Regions from separate parts of the Enterobacter roggenkampii genome, predicted to be linked through region 2. Evidence: predicted binding sites of a transcription regulator. Region 2 holds the regulator's gene; each other region holds the start of a gene.

Region 1 (7,032 bases), 760 kb from region 2:
CGACCTGTCGCGGGTCAAAACGGGTTTGCTGCATCTGCTGCTTCAGCACACGTCAGCCTCTCTCACGCTGAATGAAAATTGCGATCCCACCGTCCGGTCTGACATGGAGCGTCATTTTCTGAAGAGCGTCCCGGACAACGCGCCCTACGAGCATGACTATGAGGGGGCGGACGATATGCCTTCGCATATCAAATCTTCCCTGCTGGGCGTATCGCTGATGCTGCCGGTCCACAACGGACGGCTGCTGTTGGGCACGTGGCAGGGGATCTGGCTGGGAGAGCATCGCATTCACGGTGGTTCGCGTAAAATTATCGCCACGCTACAAGGGGAATAAAGATGACAATTTCGGAGATACTTCAGTACTGCATGAGCAAGCCCGGCGCGGAGCAGAGCGTCCATAGCGACTGGAAAGCCACGCAGGTTAAGGTGGGGGATGTGCTGTTTGCGATGGTGAAAGAGGTGGAGGGCCGTCCGGCGGCGTCGCTGAAAACCAGCCCTGAACTGGCGGATTTACTGCGTCAGCAGCATGATGACGTGAGGCCGAGCCAGCACCTCAATAAGGCGCACTGGAGCACCGTCTATCTGGATGGATCGATTCCAGGCTCGCAAATTTACTACCTGGTGGACGCGTCCTATCAGCAGGCGGTTGAGCTGCTGCCGGAAACGACCCGACAGCAACTCTCCGTGTGACAATTACAGCAACGGTTTAAGGAAGCGCGCGGTGTGCGAGGCTTCGCACTCTGCAACGGTCTCTGGCGTACCGGAGACGAGGATTTCACCGCCGCCGCTGCCGCCTTCCGGGCCAAGATCGACAATCCAGTCCGCGGTTTTAATCACGTCCAGGTTATGCTCGATGACCACGATGGTGTTGCCCTGATCGCGCAGCTGATGCAGCACGTCCAGCAGCTGCTGGATGTCGGCAAAGTGCAGACCGGTGGTCGGCTCATCCAGGATATACAGCGTCTGGCCGGTACCGCGTTTTGACAGCTCGCGCGCCAGCTTCACGCGCTGCGCTTCACCGCCGGACAGCGTCGTGGCGGACTGCCCCAGACGAATGTAGGTCAGGCCGACGTCCATCAGCGTCTGCAGCTTACGCGCCAGCGCGGGAACGGCGTCAAAGAACTCGCGCGCCTCTTCGATGGTCATATCCAGCACTTCGTGAATGGTCTTGCCTTTGTACTTAATCTCCAGCGTTTCGCGGTTATAGCGCTTGCCTTTGCACTGGTCGCACGGCACGTAGATATCCGGCAGGAAGTGCATCTCAACCTTGATCACGCCGTCGCCCTGGCAGGCTTCACAGCGGCCGCCGCGCACGTTAAAGCTGAAACGTCCCGGCGTGTAGCCACGTGAACGCGCTTCCGGCACACCGGCAAACAGTTCACGTACGGGCGTGAAAACACCGGTATAGGTTGCCGGGTTAGAGCGTGGCGTACGGCCAATCGGGCTCTGGTCGATATCGATAACCTTATCGAAATGTTCCAGCCCCTGAATGTCACGGTACGGTGCAGGTTCGGCCAGCGTCGCGCCGTTCAGCGCCGTCTGCGCAATCGGGAACAGCGTATCGTTGATCAGCGTCGATTTACCGGAACCGGACACGCCGGTGATACAGGTAAACAGGCCCACCGGCAGCGTCAGGGTAACGTCTTTCAGGTTGTTGCCGCGCGCGCCGGTCAGCTTCAGCACTTTTCCCGGGTTCGCCGCCACGCGCTGTTTTGGTACTTCAATCTTGCGCTTGCCGCTCATGTACTGGCCGGTCAGCGACTCGGGCACCGCCATAATGTCCTTCAGCGTGCCTTCCGCCACCACCTGGCCGCCGTGCACGCCAGCGCCCGGGCCGATGTCGATCACGTGGTCTGCGGCGCGGATCGCGTCTTCGTCGTGCTCGACCACAATCACCGTGTTGCCGAGGTTACGCAGGTGGACCAGGGTGCCGAGCAGACGTTCGTTATCGCGCTGGTGCAGGCCGATGGACGGCTCATCGAGCACGTACATCACGCCCACCAGGCCCGCACCAATCTGGCTCGCCAGACGAATACGCTGGGCTTCACCGCCGGAGAGCGTTTCTGCCGAGCGTGAAAGCGTCAGGTAGTTCAGGCCGACGTTCACCAGGAACTTCAGGCGATCGCCAATCTCTTTCAAGACTTTTTCGGCAATTTTGGCGCGCTGGCCGGACAGCTTCAGGTTATTGAAGAAGTCCATCGCGTGGCCGATGCTCATGTCTGAGATGGTCGGCAGCGCCGTATTTTCCACAAACACGTGGCGCGCTTCGCGACGCAGGCGCGTGCCCTCGCAGGTGGCGCAGGAGCGGTTGCTGATGAACTTCGCCAGCTCCTCGCGCACCGCGCTGGATTCGGTCTCTTTGTAGCGGCGCTCCATATTGTGCAGCACCCCTTCGAACGGGTGGCGACGCACGGAGGTATCGCCGCGATCGTTCATATACTTGAACTCGATGTTCTCTTTGCCAGAACCGAACAGGATCACTTTGTGTACGTTCGGGCTCAGGCTCGCCCACGGCGCTTCCACGTCGAACTTGTAGTGCTCCGCCAGCGACTTCAGCATCTGGAAGTAATAGAAGTTACGCTTGTCCCAGCCGCGAATGGCGCCACCCGCCAGCGACAGCTCCGGATTCTGGATCACGCGGTCCGGGTCGAAATACTGCTGGACGCCCAGACCGTCACACGTCGGGCAGGCGCCCGCCGGGTTGTTAAACGAGAACAGGCGCGGTTCCAGCTCGCGCATGCTGTAGCCGCAAATCGGGCAGGCAAAGTTGGCGGAGAAGAGCAGCTCTTCCGCCTGCGGGTCGTCCATGTCGGAAACCACGGCCGTGCCGCCGGAGAGCTCCAGCGCCGTTTCAAACGATTCTGCGAGACGCGTGGCGAGATCGTCACGCACCTTAAAGCGGTCAATCACCACCTCGATGGTGTGCTTCTTCTGCAGTTCCAGCTTGGGTGGGTCGGACAGGTCACACACCTCGCCGTCAATACGGGCGCGGATATAGCCCTGGCTTGCCAGGTTCTCCAGCGTTTTGGTGTGTTCGCCCTTACGCTCTTTAATGATTGGCGCCAGCAGCATCAGGCGTTTGCCTTCCGGCTGAGACAGCACGTTATCCACCATCTGGCTCACGGTCTGTGCCGCCAGCGGGACGTCGTGGTCCGGGCAGCGCGGCTCACCCACGCGGGCATACAGCAGACGCAGGTAGTCATGAATTTCAGTAATGGTACCGACCGTGGAGCGCGGGTTATGCGACGTGGACTTCTGCTCGATAGAGATAGCAGGAGACAACCCTTCAATGTGGTCGACATCCGGTTTTTCCATCAGCGACAGGAACTGACGCGCGTACGCCGAGAGCGATTCAACGTAACGGCGCTGTCCTTCGGCATACAGAGTGTCGAAAGCCAGTGAGGATTTGCCAGACCCCGAAAGCCCGGTCACGACAATGAGTTTGTCGCGAGGGATTATGAGGTTGATATTCTTGAGATTGTGGGTGCGGGCGCCCCGAACTTCGATCTTATCCATTCACCTTTCCCGGTTGGAACACGGATTGCCTGGTTTGTTTGAAGGACAAACGGCTGTCAGAAACGGCTAATTATGACACAATTTGACCTGTTTGAATATACAGTATTGGAATGCATTTTCTGACGGACTGTGTAACAATGTTATGTTCGCACGAGAACTCTGGAATCCATCTCGCAGCTATCAAAATGCAGCGTGGAAATGGTACACTCGCGCGTTTACACTATTAAGAAACGTATTCAGGAGACACGAACATGGCCAGCAGAGGCGTAAACAAGGTGATTCTCGTCGGTAATCTGGGCCAGGACCCGGAAGTACGCTACATGCCGAGTGGTGGCGCAGTTGCCAACATTACGCTGGCTACTTCCGAATCCTGGCGTGATAAAGCGACCGGTGAGATGAAAGAGCAGACCGAATGGCACCGCGTTGTGCTGTTTGGCAAACTGGCAGAAGTGGCCGGTGAGTATCTGCGTAAAGGTTCTCAGGTCTATATCGAAGGCCAGCTGCGTACCCGCAAATGGACCGATCAGTCCGGTGCTGAGAAGTACACCACTGAAGTCGTGGTTAACGTCGGCGGCACCATGCAGATGCTGGGTGGCCGTCAGGGCGGTGGCGCACCAGCAGGTGGCGGCCAGCAGCAGGGCGGTTGGGGTCAGCCTCAGCAGCCACAGGGCGGCAACCAGTTCAGCGGCGGCGCGCAGTCTCGTCCGCAGCAGCAGTCTGCTCCGGCGCCGTCTAACGAACCGCCAATGGATTTCGACGACGACATTCCGTTCTGATTTGTGCGTCCTTCAAACAAAAAACCCAGACATCGTCTGGGTTTTTTTATTCCATAAAGGGATCAGGTAATCACCATTGGCCAGTCTGGTGGCGTGTGACTCATCGCTTCAACCATCACCACTTTGATATTTTCCCAGACGGCGGCGATATCCAGCAGGGTAATGCCAAGCAGCCCCGTTGCAAACCAACATGCTGCACCCAGCCCCAACAGCGTGCTGATGACAGCGAGACCCGCGTAGTCAGATTTACGAAACTGAATGTTCAGCGTGCTGGCCAAAAACATCAGTACCGCACTCAACAAAGGCCAGCGCAGGAGAACCATGCTGGTAGTAATGGTTGCCATAAACCCATCCTCTACAAAACAGACGACCTGAATGAAACGGTGTTTCTCGTTACAGAATATGTGTGAACTATATCACATTTGTTGATTTATTCGCCAGTGTCTGTGCGATCAAAAAACGGTTTTTATTCCTCAGGTAAAGAGTGTGTGCAGGCTGGCCCTGCCTTCGGCGCGCGAGGAGGCGCCCTCCAGCGTGCCGGAAACGTCCATCGGGCTAGTGGTGATACCTCAAATTCGGTTTTTATAAGAGGGGCTCAGTCGAATCATAAAATAGTGCGGCGAAGACTGATTATTTATAAATCAACGCACACAATGCCCCACAGTAAATAGCATAAAACGTCATGATAAAGGTGCGCTTTTTTCATGCTGCCAGAAGTTTGGCTTAATCAACGATCGTCTGTTGTGTTATCTTCCCTCCGTCCTCGAGGGCTGGATAATTATTTTCCTTAATTGAAACGGAACGAATACTTACAGTTTCACTTACGGGAAAATATTATCGTCATAACGAAATTTAAGATTTTTAATACGAAAAGTCAGTTGCTAACTTCGCATGATTCATGCAACGTAATCACCTGTTTAACACAGCATCCGGCCTTCATTACTACAGGCGTACAACATGCAGGGATATAGGGCGGGAAATGAATCGTAGCGCGCGGCGCAAGATGCTCAGGGTGGTAGGGATCATCATGGTAGTTATGCTGCCGGTGATGCTTGCGCTATGGTTTGCCCAGCTAAGAGCCGTGTCTGAAACAAGCGCCCAGCTACGGACATTTGCTGAACTGGCTTTAGACAAAACTGAGCTGGTTATACAACAGGTTGATCTGGCCCGGGACGAGGCAGAAAAATATCGGGGCGAGCTCTGTACCCCGGGACACCGTCAATATATGTTGAACGTTGTTCGTGGTCGCCTGTTTGTTGCCGATTTAATTTATGCTGAAGGTCAGAATTTTCTTTGTTCGACCGTTTTTACACCGGATCAACCCTACGCCATACCCGTCGCTAATTACACGCGAAAACCTGACGTCGCTATCTATTATTATCGCGACACCCCATTTTATACTGGCTATAAAATGACATATATGCAGCGCGGAAATTATGTAGTGGTCGTTAATCCACTTTCATACAGCGAAGTCATGTCCGCGGATCATTCTCTCTCGTGGGGGGTATACGACACGGTAACCAATGCTTTCTTTTCCGTCAGTCAGAAAGCCAACGTTTCGTTATTAAATTCGCTGATTCGGGATAAGGAATCGGTATTTCAAAAAGATAACCGCTTTTATACGATCGTCACATCCCCTAAAAGACCGATTGCGGCCATCGTGTCGACATCGAATAAACGCTTTTATGAAACGCTTTATCATCAGGCGACATTAACGCTGCCGCTGGGCATGATCTGCAGCATTATTATTTTGCTGGTCTGGTCCCGTACTCATCGTGAGCTTAATTCGCCGGGGCGTTTACTGCACCGGGCGCTGAACAAACGCCAGCTTTGCGTGCACTATCAACCGATTATTGATATTAAGAACAACCGGTGTGTCGGCGCGGAGGCGTTGTTACGCTGGCCGGGTTTTAACGGTCAGGTGATGAGCCCGGCTGAGTTTATTCCGCTGGCTGAAAATGAGGGGATGAGCGAGCGGATTACGGATTACGTCGTTGAGGAAGTGTTCAGCGATTTGGGCCATTTCCTGGCCGAGCATCCGCATCTCTATATTTCGATTAACCTGTCGGCCACGGATTTCCACTCCTCGCGGCTGATCGCCATGATTTCTGAGAAGGCTCGCCACTACGCCGTCCGCGCGCAGCAAATCAAAATTGAAGTGACGGAACGCGGTTTTATCGATGTGCCTAAAACCACGCCGGTGATTCAGGCTTTCCGTCAGGCGGGGTATGAAGTGGCGATCGATGATTTCGGTACCGGCTATTCGAACCTGCACAACCTCTACTCGCTGAACGTCGATATTCTGAAAATCGATAAATCGTTTATCGATACCTTAACGACCAACAGCACCAGCCACCTGATCGCCGAGCATATTATCGAGATGGCGCAAAGCCTGCGGCTGAAAACCATTGCGGAAGGGGTCGAGACGGCAGAGCAGGTGAGCTGGCTGTTGAAGCGCGGCGTCCAGTTTTGTCAGGGATGGCACTTCGCGAAAGCGATGCCGCCCCAGGAATTTATGACCTGGCAGCAGCAACCTTTGCACTGAGAGTAATTAATTCAACTGGTGGCGATAGTCGCTCGGCGTGCGGTCAAACTCGCGGCGAAACACGCGGGAAAAGGTTTGTTGCGACACATAGCCAAGATCCATCGCGATATCAAAAATCGGCCGCTGCGTTGAGCGTAGCGCCTGCGCCGCCAGCAGCAGCCTGCGCTGACGAATGTACTCACCCAGCGTCTGGTG
Region 2 (7,032 bases):
CGCCTGGTTGACCTTCATGCGCTGATACGCCAGCGGGGAGGGCTGCGGGTCGTCGCTCAGGATGAGGCGAATGGCCTGCTGGTCGGCCTCCAGCGCGTCGTGGGCGTTCTGCCTGAGCAGCCCGCTCTGCCACTGCGGCCACAGCCAGACCATGCCGCCGAAGGCAATCAGGCAGCCGATCAGGGTATCAATCAGCCTGGCGACAATAAACTGTTCGCCGTTCAGCGTAAGCAGCTGCAGGGTGTATACCGCCGTCACCGTAAAGCCCACCATCGCCCAGCCGTAATTTTTGCGGATAATCAGGTAGCTCACCAGCGTGATCGCCAGCATGCCTGCCAGGGTATAGCCTTCCGGCACGTGGAAGTGCAGCGTTACGCCTGCAATGATCAGCCCGGCCATGGTGCCGCCCGCCCGGTGCAGAATACGCACCCGCGTGGCGCCGTAGCCGTTCTGGGTGACGAACAGCACGGTCATTAAGATCCAGTAGGGCTTCGGCAGATGCAGCGCCATGCCCATCAGGCTGGCGATACTGAGCATCACGCTAATTCGTGCGGCATTGCGCAGGGCGGACGATTTGAGAGACAGATAGCTTTTGAGCGCGGGCAACAGGGGAAGCCGTTTTTGTTTATCCGCCATCAGGTCGCGGGAATAAAGCGGGCGCTGGGTGCGCAGCACGCGGGCGATGCGGCTGAAGTGCCAGGCGGCAAACTGGCCGACCGGGTTATCCGGATGCTGACGGGCGATTTTCTCCAGCGCGCCGAGCTGTTTTTCCATATTAAAGCGCGTGGGATAGCGGTGGTAGAGAATATCGTCAGCCAGCACGCGCAGGCGTGCCGAGACGGTCTGCGCGTTCCAGCGGATCACCGCTTCGGCGTGGCTGCGCTCAACCAGCTTTTGCACCTCCTGCGGGTGGTGCAGGCTAACGGAGATATGCTCCTGCAGATCCAGGCCTACCTGGAAGGTGCGCAGCAGCCGTTTGTATTCGTGGTTCTTGTTGGCGGCGAGCATATGCAGCTGCTGATAGCACTGGCTTATCAGATCCACCACCTTCTGCTGGCGCGTCAGCAGCGGCGGTAAGGCTTTTTCCGGATCGGTATGCTGGGTGAGCAGGGTGTATTTGGCTTCGCAGTATTCCGCCAACTGCACATAGAGCAGGCTCAGGGATTCGCGCAGCGGCTGTTCCCGCCACAGCCAGAACCAGAACCAGTTAAACAGCCCGTACCACAGTGTCCCCAGCGCGTAGATCAGCAGCGGCTCCCACACCGGCATATTCCCGGCGAGGCTCAGCGTGAAGATGGCCGCAATCAGCGAGGCGGGTAGCAGGCGGGCGTGCAGCGAGCTGATTTCCGCCGTGACGCCGAGCGTCATCGCCAGCACCGTCAGGATCAGCGGCAGCGGGATATCCCGGGCCAGTAAAAGCTGTACGGCAAGGCTACAGCCAGCAAACAGGCAGCCGCCCACGATCAGACGTTTGAAAAAGCGCTTATGCGGTGTGTCCAGGCCAGCAATGTTGCAGCAGGCGGGCACGAGGGAAAAGAGCAGGCCTTGCTGAAGGTGTCCGAGGATCAGGCCGATGGCCACGGGTAGACACAACACCAGCGTTTGTCGCAGTGCGTAGTTAACTTCCGGGTGATAGATCAGCCTGCGCCACATGAGGAGTAGAGACAAAAACGGCGTGACACCTTGCGATGGCACGCCGTTTAAGCGGAATTAACGCGTTCCGTAAACCACGATGGTTTTACCGTGGGCGGAGATCAGGTTTTGATCTTCCAGCATTTTCAGGATACGGCCCACTGTTTCACGGGAGCAACCGACGATCTGACCAATTTCCTGACGGGTAATTTTAATTTGCATGCCGTCCGGATGGGTCATGGCGTCCGGCTGTTTCGCCAGGTTCAGCAGAGTTTGTGCGATGCGGCCCGTCACGTCCAGGAAGGCGAGGTTGCCCACTTTCTCTGAGGTGACCTGCAGACGGCGCGCCATCTGGGAAGAGAGACGCATCAGAATGTCAGGGTTAACCTGAATCAGCTGACGGAACTTCTTGTAAGAAATTTCAGCCACTTCACATGCTGTCTTTGCACGAACCCAGGCGCTACGTTCCTGGCCCTCTTCAAACAGGCCCAGTTCACCGATGAAATCGCCCTGGTTCAGATAAGAAAGGATCATCTCTTTCCCTTCTTCATCTTTGATCAGCACTGCCACCGAGCCTTTAACGATGTAATACAACGTTTCCGCTTTTTCACCCTGGTGAATCAGCGTGCTCTTTGATGGGTACTTATGAATGTGGCAATGAGACAAGAACCATTCGAGAGTCGGGTCTGTTTGCGGTTTGCCAAGCACCATGCGCTGTTATCCTCTGTTATAAGCTGTCACCAGAGTCATCAGATGCATCCGGACTCTGGGGTTGCAATCGAATTCTTACCCATACCCTGGGAAGTCGGCTACCGTAACGTTTCGCAGCCAGTAAAGTTTGATGTCCTCTGCATACATGTGTAACGTCAATGTATTACTGTAGCATCCTGAGTGTTTTAGCATAGCTTTCGCCGCGTGTCTCCTGGTGTCTCGCTTCAGCATGATGCAGGTCGCCTTCCATTGCGAGAAATGTAACGCACGCGTAATCTGTCACCAAAAATGCAACGTTGGAGTTTAAGAATATGCAAGCGCGCGTGAAGTGGGTTGAAGGTTTAACGTTCCTGGGCGAGTCCGCGTCAGGACATCAGATTTTGATGGATGGTAACTCCGGCGATAAAGCGCCCAGCCCAATGGAAATGGTGCTGATGGCGGCAGGGGGATGCAGTGCCATTGACGTGGTGTCGATTCTGCAAAAAGGCCGTCATGACGTGACGGATTGTGAGGTCAAACTCACGTCAGAACGCCGCGAAGAGGCGCCACGCCTGTTCACCCACATCAATCTGCACTTTGTGGTCACCGGTAAAGAACTGAAAGACGCGGCGGTTTCACGTGCGGTGGACCTGTCTGCGGAGAAGTACTGCTCTGTGGCGTTAATGCTGGAGAAAGCGGTAAACATCACCCATTCGTATGAAGTGATCGAGGCTTAATGTTTTGGCGGGTGGCGCTTCGCTGACCCGCCCTACAAAAGCACGACCGTTGGCCCGGTAAGCGCAGCGCCCCGGGCAAAAAACTCACGCGATCTGTTTCCCTTCCATCAGTCGCTCCACCAGCGGCGTCATGATGAGCTCCATCGCCAGCCCCATTTTTCCGCCCGGTACGACTAATGTATTCATGTGAGAAATAAACGAGCCCTGCAGCATCGCCAGCAGCCAGGGGTAGTCAATGCCTTCGAGATTGCGGAAATGGATCACCACAAAGCTCTCATCCAGGGATGGGATACTTTTGGCCGCGAACGGGTTGGAGGTGTCCACCGTCGGCACGCGCTGGAAGTTGATATGGGTGCGGGAAAACTGCGGCGTCAGGAAGTTGATGTAGTCTTCCATGGAGCGCACCACCGAATCCATCACTGCTTCGCGCGAGTGGCCGCGCTCGCTCATGTCACGCGTCAGCTTCTGGATCCACTCCAGGTTAACGATAGGCACCACGCCAACCAGCAGATCCACGTGGCGCGCCACGTCGTGCTGCGGCGTGACCACGCCGCCGTGTAATCCTTCGTAGAACAGCACGTCGGTAGGTTCCGGCAGGGGCTGCCAGGGGGTAAAGGTGCCAGGCACCTGATTCCAGGGAACGGCTTCATCATAGGTATGCAGATACTTGCGGGACTGCCCTTTACCGCTCTGGCCGTACTCAATAAAGGTTTGTTCCAGCAGGCCGAAGTCATTGGCTTCCGGACCGAAGTAGCTGATGTGTTTACCCAGATCGCGCGCCTTACGGATGGCCATGTCCATCTCCGGGCGCGTGTAGCGGTGAAAGCTGTCGCCTTCGACCTCCGCCGCACGGAGATTCAGCTGGGCGAAAATCTTGCGAAATGCGAGGCTGGTGGTGGTGGTTCCCGCACCACTCGACCCCGTAACGGCAATAACCGGATGTCTGGCAGACATAGCAACTCCCTGACTGAAAAGGGTGGAAGATCAGCCGTGAAACGCGTTGCGGGGCATGATATTGACCGTCTCATGCAGTTCTGACCACACCAGCACCACGTCGCCGCTTTTCAGCTGGCGCTTTACATCGTTGACCTTTTGCTCAAGCGAGCGTTCCTGTTCACCATAATCGGTGCCTTCGCGTAATACAAAGCTTTCAATCAGATTATCGAGCGTTTCGGGAGCCAGATCCTGCCAGGGAATAATCATGTTGCACCGTCCAGATAAGGGGTTAGCCAGTCAGGAATACGCGTCTCAAGCCACATTTTCGGGCGGCGCAGCGTGCCGCCGATAAACCCGACGTGGCCGCCGTGCTCGGTCAACTGATAGTGAACGTTGTCGGGCAGGAATTCCTGAGCGGGAATCGAGTGATGATCCATAAAAGGGTCATCTTTGGCGTGAATGATCAGCGTTGGCTGCGTGATCTTGCTGAGCAGCGGCATGGCGCTGCATTGACGATAATAGTCAATTGCATCGGCGAAGCCGTGAATTTTCGCGGTGATCAGATCGTCGAATTCGCGTATGCGGCGCACTTTTTTCAGCTGGCGCAGGCTGACCGGGAGGGTGTCCGGGTAGGCCTTCAGCTTACGCGCCGCGTTGGCCTTCAGCAGGTTGAGCAGGTAGCGCTGATAGACGCGGGAAAAGCCTTTATCCATGTGGTAGCTGCACTGCTCCAGCATGAACGGGGCGGAGACGATGACGGCGGCATCCAGCGGGACGCTTTCCCCTTCTTTAGCTAACAGGCAGGCCAGCATATTTCCGCCCAACGAGTAGCCTACGGCCGCGGTGGGCACGGTGCCAAAGTTGTCCCGCAGCCAGTGTAAAAACCACGTGCCGTCTTCTGTTTCACCCGAGTGATAGATACGCTTCTGCCGGTTCGGCTCGCCGCTGCAGCCGCGAAAATGCATCACCACGCCGAGCCAGCCGCGCGCTTTGGCCGCCTCAATGAGCCCGTGTGCATACGGGCTGTGCAGGCTGCCTTCCAGACCGTGAAAAACCACCAGCCGCGGCTTATGTCGAGCCTGATCCGGCGCTTCGCTCCAGGCGAGATCCAGAAAGTCACCGTCTGGCAGATCTAGCCGCTGCCAGTGTGGGGTGAACTGAACCTTGCGGCGGATCAGTCGCGGCAGCATGGTCTGCAAATGGCGATTGGCGACGCCGCGCATAGGCACGAACTCAGTGCTGTCTTCGGCTGCAATCTCGAAGCCTGATGGAATGATTTGGGTCATAAGCGCGATGCTGATTCTTGTCGGAAATTAACGATACTTTCCGAATTGTACCCCGTTTAGCCTGGTTTTCCGAAACATGAACTGATCCCGATCACAAATATTTACCTTGATTATTACTCTCAGGCTAATGATTCACCTCTACGCTTAATTGATGCCTTTCTCACCAGAGCGCACACTCTACTCAACGTTAAGCAAATCAAAATGATTATCTGAATCAGGAGGTTAATAATGTTATCTGGGCAAACACCCACCCGGCAATGGAACACGCGACGCAGCGAAAAAGCGCGTCGTCTGGCCTCCGTACCGGTGCAGGGCAAGGTACTGCCAACCGGCGATCTCGTCGCCATGCTGGAAAAACTGATCGCGCCAGGCGACAAGGTCGTGCTGGAAGGTAACAACCAGAAGCAGGCCGATTTCCTTTCCCGCTCGCTGGCCGAAGTGAACCCGCAGATCGTCCACGACCTGCATATGATCATGCCGAGCGTTGGCCGTAGCGAACATTTGGATATCTTTGAGAAAGGCATCGCCCGCAAGCTGGATTTCTCCTTCTCCGGGACGCAGAGCCTGCGCATCTCCCAACTGCTGGAGGATGGTCAGCTCGAAATCGGCGCGATTCACACCTACATCGAACTCTACTCCCGTCTCTACGTCGACCTGTCGCCCAACGTGGCGCTGATTGCTGGCTTTAAAGCTGACCGCAAAGGCAACCTCTATACCGGGGCGAGCACCGAAGATACCCCGGCGCTGGTGGAAGCCGCCGCGTTCCATGACGGCATCGTCATCGCGCAGGTGAACGAGCTGGTGGATGACGAGTGTGACCTGCCGCGCGTGGACATTCCGGGTTCGTGGATTGACTTTGTGGTGGTGGCCGATAAGCCGTTCTTTATCGAACCGCTGTTTACCCGCGACCCGCGCCTGATTAAACAGGAACACATCCTGATGGCGATGATGGCCATCAAGGGTATTTATGCGGAACACCAGGTGCAGTCCCTGAACCACGGGATCGGCTTTAACACTGCGGCGATTGAGCTGCTGCTGCCTACCTACGGTGAACAGCTCGGCCTTAAAGGCAAAATCTGTAAACACTGGACGCTGAACCCGCATCCGACGCTGATCCCGGCTATTGAAAGCGGCTGGGTCGAGAGCGTGCACTGCTTCGGCGGCGAGCTGGGGATGGAAGAGTACATCCGCGCGCGTCCGGACGTCTTCTTTACCGGTGCCGACGGCTCCATGCGCTCCAACCGCGCGTTCTGCCAGCTGGCAGGTCAGTACGCGGTGGATATGTTCATCGGCTCTACGCTGCAGGTGGACGGCTACGCCAACTCCTCAACCGTGACCCGCGGTCGTCTGTCCGGCTTCGGCGGTGCGCCAAACATGGGTCACGACCCGCACGGTCGTCGCCACGCCACGCCAGCCTGGCTGAACATGATCACCGAACCTGACCCAATGCAGCGCGGCAAAAAACTCGTCGTGCAGATGGTGGAAACCTTCCAGGCGGGCGTGAAGCCGACCTTCGTGGAAAAACTCGATGCCGTTGACGTGGCGAAAGCCTCCGGTATGCCGCTGGCGCCGGTGATGATCTACGGCGATGACGTCACCCACGTGCTGACGGAAGAGGGGATTGCCTACCTCTATCGGGCGAAAGATCTGGAAGAGCGTCGCGCCATGGTCGCCGCCGTCGCGGGGATCACCGACATCGGTCTGGGCGTGGATGCCAAACGCGTGGCGGAACTGCGTCAGAGCGGCAAGGT
Region 3 (7,032 bases), on a different replicon from region 2:
TGTCGATCACATGCCGGAAGTCGATACGCCGGGCCCGCGTTTTCCCTTTTTCAGGCCTGACCCGGGGGCAGCTCATGACCTCGTTGCTGCCCACGTAACAGCTCAGGCGATCGTCCCATAAGCGCACCCGCAACAGCTGGCCAACAAGCCGGGAAGGCACGCTGTAGACGACGTGCCTCACGTTGATGGTACTGCTGCTACTGACCCTCACCGTCAGCTCGTCGTAGTCGGCACTGCGACGAAGCGGCAGCGGCTTCAGATGAGGACGCTCTTCCTTCACCAGATCCTGATTGTTGCGGTTGTGCCGCATGACCTGCTGAGTGATGAAGGCCTGATATTCTTCCAGGGTGCTGAAGTCGTTACTGCCCCGCAGGATCAGCGCCTGACGGATACGCCTTTTCAGATGGCCGTGAGCGCTTTCAACCGAACCATTTTCGTGGCCCCGCCCGGCATTGTTGTGCACCCCCTGCATGCCGTAGTGCCGGCAGAGCGCAGCATAACGTTCCGTCAGTTCGCGGCGTCCGTCTTCACCCTGTTGTTTCCATGCCGCCCGCAGACTGTCTGGGAATAAAGCTTCAGGCAACAAGGTGATAATCATCGCCAACGTTTTTGTTTTTTAGGCTCATACGTGTCCGGAACTCTAGACTAAGTCGTCTTATACCAGCCCGGAGATTTTAGTAATTTCCCTTCTGGAACAGTTTTCCAAGCATAGGCAAAAGGAGAGAATATGCCATTAAATGGCGATCCTGAAATGCAGCCGTTAACAGGTGCCATTTTTATTAATAAATTAGGTCTATTAGACACTGCTCGTTGCCATTGGGATTGCCAATTACTTCTGGTACTTATTATTGGTTTATTAAGTCCATATAAAGTAAATTGCCCAGCTGTTAAATCAACTACAATTTCATACCTATCCTTGCACGCTGTCACAACATAATGATTGGTAGGAATAGTATTACGGCCACCATTAGGCCAAATCCCTAACTCTTCAATTTTAACATTAGAATATCCAGTTGTATGATACAATATTCGAAAAACGCTTAGCGCTGCATCTGCACATTTATCTTTAGGACCATTAGTGAGTTTATAATATTCTTCATATAATTTAGACTTTAAAAGTGACTCAAGCTCTTCACATACATCAGTCTCATCTTGTGACAGATTAAAGCATTCAGGTTCATTTATAATTGGCTCGCGCTGACTTGCGATTAATTTACGCAGATCTTCAACCGTCATCTTATTTTCATCACTTTGCACATCTCGCAACAACATCCTAGCCTTATCGTCACTCATTCCATATTCTTTTTTTATCGCGTATAGAATATATTCTATTGCAGCAGTCCGGTGTGCATTGCGTCGAATACCTAAAGAAAAAGTCGAATTACCCCCTCCGAGATAAAGGGTATCGTTTTTTGATCTAAGCTCATGCTGACCACTTCCTGAAAAAATATTTAGGTCGTAGCAGATATCACTTAGTTGAGTACTTGAAGTTTCCAGTTTTTTTGAATTTTTGTACATGATGCACCATAAATAACAATGAAGCCTTAACTATTAACTGGCTTACTCTTGGTTGTTTAACAACACCGCGTGCAAACCGATATGGGATGCAGAAGCTGGGCAATATCAGGACGGTCTGGACTGCTGGCGCTATGGCTACTGCTGATATGAATTTAACATTAACTATGATAAATTTAATCGCAATTATCACTCATTTGATACTCTCCAACTTCAAGTCTCCAGTAATGTCTCGCTATAGCACCATTGAGCACAGAAATATCAAGTGTGGCGGTAAAAAATGGAACTATAATATCTTCAAGTGCATTTTTTAAGGTATGGGTTGACTGGCAGATAATAGCCAGTCTCGCACGCTGCTTTGATCTGGGCAGTAACACTACATGTGGGCTCTAGCGACTGAAAAGAGTTATGACCGGAATTGACTTAGCGACCTTCATGTTGGTTAGCTAGCATCTAATAATTAAATCCGATACATCATGGGATGTAGTTAACGTACTGAGCGTGTCCGCAAAAATTGCTGATTCACTATTTTTTGATAGTTCATTACAATGTCCAAGCTCAGAGGGTGACTCCCGTTAGTCAAGGATTGGATACATCCCTGTAGAATTTTTTTCAAATACAATCCCCTCGCCTACTAATGACTTGTATTTTTATTATTTACTGTAAACGCTTCATGCTATTTGGCATAAAAATATCATCAGCATAATTATTTAAGGATAGTTATTTTAAACAAGGCGATAAATCTTCGCCTTGTTTAAACAACAGTTAGAACACGTAGTTGAAATTCATACCATAAAGCCAGGCTTTACCTTCTGAAGTAAATTCATATGGTCCTTCCTGAAAGGTGACTTTCTGGCCGTGCATATAGGAGATTCCTGAGTCGATGGAAATATTTCTGTTAACCGAATAAGTTACACCTGTGCTCAGCCATAATCGGTCCTGATCTGGAATAGAAATAGACCGCTTGTCTGCCGGTACCGGGCTATCATCAAAAGCTATACCGGAACGAAAGGTCCAATTCTTATTCATGTAATATGTAGTCCCCAGTGCAATGCGGTACGCATCATGGAAGCTTTCATCTTTATAAAACAAAGTCTGACCATTACTGTCAGTCGCTCTGAGCTCCTGGAACTGACTCCAGCCCGTATACGTCAGGCTGTAGTGAATAGCCCAGTGCGGTGTGACGCGGTTGTAACCTGAAATCTCCCACATTTCAGGCAGATGTAGTGATAGCGAACCAGGGACAGACTGACCGGAAGTACCCCAAGGTATGGTGGTGCCTGCACCTGGAACAATACCGTTTACATCACTTAAGATACCGCTCTTATAATCTCCCTCGAAGTCAATTTTAACATCTGAACGATAAGTCAGTCCCCAACGGTTATCTTTATCCAGTTCATAAAGAATGCCAGCATTCCATCCATAGGCCCATTCATCACCTTTCATACTTGCAATTTTATCGCTATTTTTCGGAAGGTTGGCTGTTTGTTCCCCGGCATAACGTTCAATTTTGGCGTCAGCGTAAACGGAATTAAGCCCAATACCAAAGCTCCAGCTATTGTTCAAACGATAAGCTCCGCTCAGATTTAGGTTAACAGTAGTTAAATCGGTTTTCCCCCCATAGTCGCCTGTCGGGTAATTGTTGTTGAATTCAGTTGCCAGACCGTAATTAGATGTTACAGATGCACCCCATCCAAAGTGTTCGTCTGTGGGCATAACGAAGTGCAGGTTAGGAACCCATGCAGTCGGTGCAATATTGTCCGCTTTAAGGCTTGCTCCAGAAAATGGCGATCTGCCAGAAATATTCACATCAGGATCGATAAACACTGCACCAGCGGAAAACATTGGTCTGTCAAACATCATTATTAGTGCAGGGTTACGACTAGCGTTACCTGCATCCTCGGCTATAGCTCCTTCTCCGGAATAAGCACGGCCAAGGCCAGAGGAAGAAAATTCGTTAAGCTGAAACCCCGCAGACCAAGCGGACGTAGAGATAATTGTCAGAGCGACTGCCAGCGCTGGCTTATCGAAAAAACTTTTCTGGCTCATAGCCATAAACTCCTTATAGATTTGTTGAGACATACTGAGAAGACGAACAAATACATAGTTTTCATGATTATAAACCTAAAGGAAATGAATGTAGCAAGATTGTTTACTTAACCCTTAACAATTTCATTCAAATTTGGATATTGATTACAAAAATGAAAATATCACCTGCAATTTCTTGTGACTTGCACCACAAATAATCCTTTATAAATTACTTACAGGAATAAGCATTATCACTGAAATAAAAAACAAGCCTATTGAATAGAGTTTTTTAATGCTGCTAATTTTAATTGCGTTAATCTTTTAGTGCAAGAGACTAAAAACCCGGCCACATCAAATATAACACAATAAATTTAAAGAGTTTCTTTACCCTTGACACCCTATTTAAATCCATATAGTGTTTACGGACTGATGTTTTTTGCAAACCTTGTCAGTTATTAAAGAAATATATATTTAGCAAATGAAGTTTAAGACCATGAATTGTAATAAATATTTATCGGATAAAAAAGCAACCTATAAATGTGTTACGTCTGACTCAATATCATTAAATATATGCAGAATGGACTCATTCGCCTTCATAAAAAAGTTAAATACATTTTAAAGTTCGATTATTCAAATCTTTAAGAATTTAGTATCGCCTTTATATAAAATAGAAACTCCATTTGTCGAACATACACTTACATCCTGCAAAGTCCCCCCCTCATAAATAGATGTCATAAACAGGAGGGCATCCGTTATACTCGTGTATGACGAGTTAGTTGACTTCTTCTCGTAACATGTTGCTTGAGAGACATTATTTAGCTTAGGCGGAAACTTACTTGAAATGATCGTGTTACCAGTGTTATAGACATAAATAAGAGTTGGATTAACACTCGATTTGGTTAAAAATCTTATACCATTAACTCTGCATACAGATCACAACCATGGATTAGTGCAAGAATTTTAATATAGTCTGCACCGACACCGCTTTCATCAACCCTAATCCCTTTTCCCGCGTTGGCCACCACCCCGACACCGCCTCCATCGACTGTAATCCCTTTGCCCGCATTAGCCACCACTCCCACACCGCTTCCATCCACCGTAATCCCTTTGCCCGCATTAGCCACCACTCCCACACCGCTTCCATCAACCGTAATCCCTTTGCCCGCATTAGCCACCACTCCCACTCCGCTTCCATCAACCGTAATCCCTTTCGTGGTATTAGGCTTCACAAGCAATTGTTGACTGCGATCTAGCATTAAACCACTGCTTGTATTTAGGGTTTGCTCAGGATTTAGGCCCACAGCCCGCCGACCGCACTCCGCCACATCAATCAGAGCATGAAAGTCTGTCTCCAGCGGCACGCTACGTGCTCTAAACCGCGATTTCAGCTCATCCGTGGTCAATGGTTCAATAACCATGGATTTAGCTCTCTTATTTAAATTTTTCATCGTTGACCTTCTCATATTTTAGTGCCACACGTAGGGCTATTCGTTCAATATAGTAAATAACGTCAGACACATACCCAGCCAAAGTTTAGCTGGCGCTCAACTATTCCAGCTGTGAACGTTAACCTGATACACTGTGCTAAAGTCATTTGTTGTAGTGCTCTCACTTGCTACCTTATCGGTATGTGCCCATGCAGATGCCTATACGCGACTTGCGCTGGAGGCCGATAGAACCAGTTTTTCGGATTGCCAGAGAGCAACGCCCAGATATGGCGGTAACTCAGCCTCACTGACATGTTTTGTATCTACTCAAGCAGTTCAGAATCATCTGGCATAAATTATCTACCCTCATCCCGCCAACATCAGTACATCGGTTAAGGGAATATAGTCGTGTACATGATGCCCTTAAGTTTCGACTGGCAGATCTCAGTCACCATACTTTGGCATTTACTTTGATACTGTAAAGATGCGAGTTCAAGATTGGTTATATTGGTGTCTCACAGAATGTGATAAACAATAGAAAGACACTTAATCATGCACCGTAGAATCCTGAAAACAAAACAACTATTTATAAAATATATTGGATTTTTCCCATGGAGCTTTAACAACTTCACCATTTAGGTAAAATATAACCTTATCTTTTAATCTGCCCCAGTTTCTATATATATATCTTAGTTCAGAGGCAGTTATTTTAAGTCCATAAAAATTTTTATCTTTATTTATAACACCTTGAACATTTAATCCATCCAAGATAAAATGTAACCTACGCTTAGAGTCTGATGATTGCTGAGCTATCATTTCAATTCCATTTTTGCTCCCCCTTTTCCACCATAACCATTCATCGACATGCTTAGACGAAATTTTTAGTTTTTTGTGCTTAGCTGCAATTTCGAAATAATTTCTAAAATCAAATCCGAATCGCTCTGGTCTTCCTATTTTAGCCATTTCCATAGCCTTATTCAAAACAGAATAATTAAATTTATGATGACCTTCTCTTATTCTATCGAATTCATTACTTAATGCAGACCTTAATGGATCACTGTAACTATTAATTATCATTGACCGAGTACTTCTAGTCCCTCTTCTTGCCCATAAGTTGTTTTTGGTAGAGGAGATATTAAAAACATTATTTTTATGGAAGTCTTCCACTTTTTTAAATATAACGGATCTCTCAATGTGGATAATCCATACATGAGATCCCCACAATTGAAGTTTTTAACAATAGAAATATTGCAGTTATCAATGGTTGTTTTTTTCGCTAAAGACGGTAATTTCAGTGAAACTACACTATCTAATTTTTCTCCGTAGCTTTGCTCATATTTATTGTAATAAGTCTTTATTTTTTTATCATACCTTATCATTTACCGTCCATATTAACAGCACACTATATAATTAACTGGAAAAATTAAATCATAATTATATAGACAAGCATTTATGTTATCACTAAGATTTAAGAAACAGATTAACATCAAACTTAATGACATCCGTCTTTGCTTTATTAGACAAATCAGCCCTTAATTCATGGGTATTTCTCTTACATAAGCTAAGTGTCAAGTTCTTTCCCTCTACGCCCGATAAAAGTTCTTCAGATATATTTTGCATGAATGTAAAATGTTCTAGCTCTACTGGTTGTTGTGGAGACAAATAATGAGATATATTAGTTAATGATGAAAGAGGAAGATAGCCTAAATGCATCAACGCACAATCTCGCATAATTTGGCTTGAACGCCCATTTGCATTCTGTAGCAAATGTAAGAATTGAAAATCTGCGGTCACCTGAAATATACCAAGAACATCACCATCATCAAGGCATGAAAGATATTTCATAAAAATCTCATGCATAATATTATTTTTTTGATCTGCACTTTCTCTGATATCGCAAAACATAATATTGGGATATAATGTAACAACTCCTACTTCATGACCGCAAGATAAAGTCTTTAATTTTTTGGCTAGAGCACCTCCTTTCAGATTCTTCTTCATTCCTTCTAAATTGTATATATCTTTTTCATTCACACTGTAATAAGCACCATGATCTCCAAAA

Evidence for each region. The regulator CRP, encoded in region 2, controls carbon source genes, mostly activating them, when cyclic AMP is high. The targets are predictions, from matches to a motif close to ATGTGANNNNNNTCACAT.
Region 1: BFV67_RS01550 (YjcB family protein) is a predicted target of CRP. The motif match lies at 4,697-4,714, and genes of this name have one in related genera.
Region 3: fadL (long-chain fatty acid transporter FadL) is a predicted target of CRP. The motif match lies at 3,740-3,757, and genes of this name have one in related genera.

What each region holds. Positions count from the first base shown of each region.
Region 1 is NZ_CP017184.1:334,411-341,442, forward strand. It holds gene BFV67_RS01530 (secondary thiamine-phosphate synthase enzyme YjbQ) at 1-334, shown strand, start outside; gene BFV67_RS01535 (MmcQ/YjbR family DNA-binding protein) at 337-690, shown strand; gene uvrA (excinuclease ABC subunit UvrA) at 694-3,516, opposite strand; gene ssb1 (single-stranded DNA-binding protein SSB1) at 3,768-4,292, shown strand; gene BFV67_RS01550 (YjcB family protein) at 4,355-4,636, opposite strand; gene BFV67_RS01555 (EAL domain-containing protein) at 5,272-6,837, shown strand; gene soxS (superoxide response transcriptional regulator SoxS) at 6,844-7,032, opposite strand, start outside.
Region 2 is NZ_CP017184.1:4,318,318-4,325,349, reverse strand. It holds gene BFV67_RS20355 (YccS/YhfK family putative transporter) at 1-1,653, opposite strand, end outside; gene crp (cAMP-activated global transcriptional regulator CRP) at 1,711-2,343, opposite strand; gene BFV67_RS20345 (OsmC family protein) at 2,655-3,059, shown strand; gene BFV67_RS20340 (phosphoribulokinase) at 3,144-4,013, opposite strand; gene BFV67_RS20335 (YheU family protein) at 4,044-4,262, opposite strand; gene BFV67_RS20330 (hydrolase) at 4,259-5,281, opposite strand; gene mdcA (malonate decarboxylase subunit alpha) at 5,510-7,032, shown strand, end outside.
Region 3 is NZ_CP017185.1:132,519-139,550, reverse strand. It holds partial or broken gene BFV67_RS22975 (Mu transposase domain-containing protein) at 1-562, opposite strand, end outside; gene BFV67_RS23760 (hypothetical protein) at 646-1,518, opposite strand; gene fadL (long-chain fatty acid transporter FadL) at 2,281-3,564, opposite strand; gene BFV67_RS22960 (hypothetical protein) at 4,452-4,991, opposite strand; gene BFV67_RS22955 (hypothetical protein) at 5,553-6,047, opposite strand; gene BFV67_RS24385 (hypothetical protein) at 6,044-6,349, opposite strand; gene BFV67_RS22950 (hypothetical protein) at 6,432-7,032, opposite strand, start outside.